Regions from separate parts of the Nocardioides sp. LMS-CY genome, predicted to be linked through region 2. Evidence: riboswitches for the same ligand, from Rfam matches in the RefSeq annotation. Region 2 holds a riboswitch; the other holds the start of a gene.
The links. Region 2 has a riboswitch for glycine ahead of gcvP (aminomethyl-transferring glycine dehydrogenase). Riboswitches for the same ligand answer to the same signal wherever they lie in the genome.
Positions count from the first base shown of each region.

Region 1: it holds a riboswitch for glycine, as region 2 does, so the genes downstream of both, gcvP (aminomethyl-transferring glycine dehydrogenase) here and gcvP (aminomethyl-transferring glycine dehydrogenase) in region 2, are expected to answer to the same signal.

Region 1 covers NZ_CP076104.1:143,021-145,202, reverse strand. Annotated here, with positions in the region: gene gcvP (aminomethyl-transferring glycine dehydrogenase) at 1-1,272, opposite strand, end outside; glycine riboswitch at 1,423-1,516, opposite strand; gene pnbA (4-nitrobenzoate reductase PnbA) at 1,594-2,182, opposite strand, start outside.
Region 2 covers NZ_CP076104.1:2,658,967-2,661,148, reverse strand. Annotated here, with positions in the region: gene gcvP (aminomethyl-transferring glycine dehydrogenase) at 1-864, opposite strand, end outside; glycine riboswitch at 1,048-1,149, opposite strand; gene KM427_RS12840 (MerR family transcriptional regulator) at 1,239-1,832, opposite strand; gene KM427_RS12835 (bifunctional nuclease family protein) at 2,140-2,182, opposite strand, start outside.

The sequences.
Region 1 (2,182 bases), 2.5 Mb from region 2:
AGAGCAGCTGATCCCGACGTGCTCGTCATCGACTAGGCGGAGCAGGATGCCGTCGGTATGGGCGTTAGCGACGATCTCGGCCGCTCGCCCGGGTGTGTAGACAACGATCGTGTCGAAGAACGCTTCGTTGATGACGGAGTAGCCGCGGCGGCGCAGCGCCGCCGCGACTCTCAGGGCGTACCGATGGATCCGCTCCGCGATGGCGGTGAGTCCTTCGGGGCCGTGGTACACGGCGTACAGGGAGGCGACCACGGCGAGCAGTACCTGCGCGGTGCAGATGTTGGAGGTGGCCCGGTCCCGTCTGATGTGCTGTTCGCGGGTCTGCAGCGCGAGGCGGTAGGCCGGCTGGGCGTGCGCGTCGATCGAGACACCGACAAGCCGGCCGGGCAGGTGTCGTTCGAGGCCGTCACGGATGGCGATGTACCCGGCGTGCGGCCCGCCGTAGAATAGGGGCACGCCGAACCGCTGGGTCGACCCGACGGCTATGTCGGCGCCGAGGTCTCCGGGGGGTGACAGCAGGGTCAGAGCCAGCAGGTCCGCGGCGATAGTGACGAGGGCTCCGCTGCGGTGGGCTTGGCGGATGGCGGAGGAGAAGTTTCGCACCTCGCCAGAGCATCCCGGGTACGACACGACGACTCCGAAGTAGTCGACGTCTGGCAGTGCCGAATCGGCGTCGAATAGCGCCACCTCGATCCCGAGCGCGGCCGCGCGAGTCTGGGCGACGGCAATGGACTGGGGGAACAGGTCGGCGTCGACAAGCACGCGGTTCGAGGACGACGCCACCGCGCGCCGCATCACCATGATCGCCTCGGCGACCGCCGTCCCTTCGTCGAGCAGCGAGGCGTTCGAGGTGGGCAGACCGGTCAGGTCGCCGACCATCGTCTGGAAGTTGAGCAACGCCTCCAATCGGCCCTGACTGATCTCTGGCTGGTACGGGGTGTATGCGGTGTACCAGGCCGGACTTTCCAGCACGTTGCGGCGGATGACGGAAGGGGTGCTCGTGGGGTAGTAGCCGAGTCCAATCATCGGGACCGTGACATTGTTCGCGGCGCTGAGGGCGCGAAGCTCGTCCGCGGCTTCCGGCTCTGTGGCGGCTGGGGGAAGTCGGAGTCCCGCCGTTCGGATGCCTTCCGGCACTGCGACGTCGATCAGGTCCTCTAGGCTCCCGTAGCCGACTTCCTTCAGCATGCAGGCGACGTCGTCGGCGCTTGGCCCGATGTGGCGGCGAGCAAAGATGTCGCGTGAGTCCGACGGCGGGCTCTGGTCAGGCATTGGGCTCCCGGTTCTTGAGGGCGCCGCATGTATGCGGCGACTATTGAGCGAGTGCTTCCCCCTCTGTCACTGGGACCTGAGAGCTTCACCACCGAGCGTCGGCGGCTTGCACCGTGGGCGCAGGCCCGGAGCCTGTCTTTCCAGAGTTGCCTCATCAACGCGGTACAGGGGCCTGAGAGATTGTGGGGACAGTTGCTCCTACGGCGGCCCTCCCGATCGGAGGGCACTCTCCCGCGGTGATTGGTAGCGGCGGTATTGAGTTGAGGATGCCTTGGGCGGCTGCGCTTGTCAGGCAAAACCGGCCGTCGCAGATGCCCGCGGTCAGTCGTCGTCGTCCCATAAGAACGTCACGTGGCGGTCGACTGGCTCTCGCGTCGTGGCATTGGAGGCGATGGGATGCTGAGCGTCTTCGTATCCAAGCGAGATGCCGCAGACGATGGTTCGGTGGGTGGGGATCGCCAGACATTCCCGCACGGCTGGGTGGAAGTCCAGGAACGATGCCTGCGCACACGTGGACAGGCCGCGGCTGCGGGCGCTGAGCAGAATCGTCTGGATGTAGGCGCCCGCGTCGATTAGAGCGCTCAACCGTGGGTTCCTTGCAACAGTAACGATCAAGCCGACCGGGGCGGCGAAGAAGTCATAGTTGCGCCGGTGGTAGAACTCGCGATCATCCACGTCCGCGAGGCTCAATCCGAGAGCTCGTCCGTAGAGTCCCTCACCGAAGCTCTCGCGGCGCTCCTTGTACGGCTCCTCCCACCCATCAGGGCCGGGCTGGTAGTCGAACTCACGCACCGTCCTACCGATCGTGTCGTAGTAACGCAGCACGCTGTCCGTCAGTGCCCGCTTGTGCCGACCGGTCAAGACGTAGGTATGCCAGGGTTGCACGTTCGAGTTGCTGGGCGCGCGGGCG
Region 2 (2,182 bases):
CGCGAGGCGGTACGCCGGGCGGCCCTCCGCGTCGACGGAGACGCCGACGAGGCGGCCCGGGAGGTGTCGCTCCAGGCCCGCGGCGACGGCCATGTAGCCCGCGTGCGGTCCGCCGTAGAAGAGCGGCACGCCGAAGCGCTGGCTGGAGCCGACCACGACGTCGGCACCGAGCTCGCCGGGCGACTCGAGCAGGGTGAGCGCGAGCAGGTCGGCGCCGACGACGGCCAGGGCGTTGCGCTCGTGGGCCTGCTCGATCAGCGGGCGCGGGTCGAGCACCCGGCCGGACGAGCCCGGGTACTGCACCAGCACGCCGCACAGCTCACCCTCCGGCAGCCCGCCGGTCAGGTCGGCCACGACCACCTCGATGCCCATCGCCTCGGCGCGGGTGCGCACCACGTCGATGGTCTGCGGCAGCGCGTCGGCGTCGACCACGAACGGGCCAGCGGCCGACTTCTTGGCCCGACGTACCAGCGTCATCGCCTCGGCCGCGGCCGTGCCCTCGTCGAGCAGCGACGCGTTGGCGGTGGGCAGCCCGGCGAGGTCGCCGACCATGGTCTGGAAGTTGAGCAGCGCCTCCAGCCGGCCCTGGGAGATCTCGGGCTGGTACGGCGTGTAGGCGGTGTACCAGCTGGGGTCCTCGAGCACGTTGCGGCGCACGACCGGCGGGGTGATCGTCGCGTGGTAGCCGAGCCCGATCATCGCCTCCCCCGGCCGGTTCGCGTGCGCGATCGCGCGCAGCTCGCGCGCGGCCGCCTCCTCGCTGAGCGGCGAGGGCAGGTCGAGCGACGCGGCGACCCGGATCGCGCCGGGCACGGCGGCGTCCATCAGCGCGTCGAGCGAGTCGAAGCCGAGGCGGTCGAGCATCGAGGCGATGTCGGCCTCGCGGAGGCCGATGTGGCGCTCGACGAACGGCAGCGCGCCGTCGAGATCGGTCAGGGTGGGACGGTCCGGCACAGGGGGCTCCTCGACATATCGACTCGATGCGGTCGTTCGGGTGCCTCCCCCTCTGTCACCGGCTCCGAGCAGGCCGGACGGCTCCAGAGTTGCCTGACCCGCGCGGTCCTGGGCGCCTGAGAGGTTCCGGGGAGGGATTGCCCCTTCGGCGCTCCGCCCGGCAGCGCCGGACGAAGACTCTCCCGTGCGGGATTGTCGGCGTGCCCAATCTACCCGTGCCGCGGCGTACAGACGACTCCGGCCCGCTGCCGTGAGGCAACGGGCCGGAGTCGGAAGCGTGAGGATCAGCCGGTCTTGCGTGCCGCGCGACGGGCGGCGAGCTCATCGCCGACGGCCGGGGTCTCCTCGACCTCGGCGGTGCGCTCGGAGGGCAGCTCGGCGAGGGTGCCCTCGATCTCCTGCCAGACGCCGCCGATGGCGATGCCGAAGACGCCCTGCCCGCCCTGGAGCAGGTCGATGATCTCGTCGTTGCTGGTGCACTCGTAGACCGATACCCCGTCGCTCATCAGCGTGACGCGGGTCAGGTCGTCGGTGCCGCGCTCGCGCAGGTGCTGCACGGCGGTGCGGATCTGCTGCAGCGAGATGCCCGCGTCGAGGAGACGCTTGACGACCTTGAGCAACAGGATGTCCTGGAACGAGTAGAGCCGCTGCGACCCGGACCCCTTCGCACCCCGCACGGTCGGCTCGATCAGGCCGGTACGGGCCCAGTAGTCGAGCTGCCGGTAGGTGATGCCGGCCGCGTTGCACGCGGTCGGCCCGCGGTAGCCGGTGTCACTGGGCAGCGGGGAGACATCGTCGGTGAAGAGCAGTCCTTGCTCCTCCGCCGCCTGGGCAGCGACCGACGCCTCGGCGTCGTGCTGCTGCTCGTTCTCGTTCACACGGTCCTCCGTGGGGCTACTCCGTTGAGCGTAACTCGTTCGGGGAAGGTGCCGGTCGGTCCCGGAGGCCGGGGCGTCACAGCGATGGAGTTACAACAGAGACAGTTCAAGGTAGGCCCCCCGCGCGAGCCCGTCAAAGACGTGGGCGGCGTGTCGTGACCCTCAACCTGAGGTTGAGGGTTGGGGTTGGCGCTGTGCCGGTTTCGGCGGTCAGCAGCCGAAACCCGCACGCCACGCCGTGTCGCATCGGCATGTCTCGTGGGTTCGGCGGTCAGCAGCCGAAACCCGCACACCGCAACACCACACCTCAGTGCGCGTCGAAGTCCTCGGGGGTGACATGGTCGAGGAAC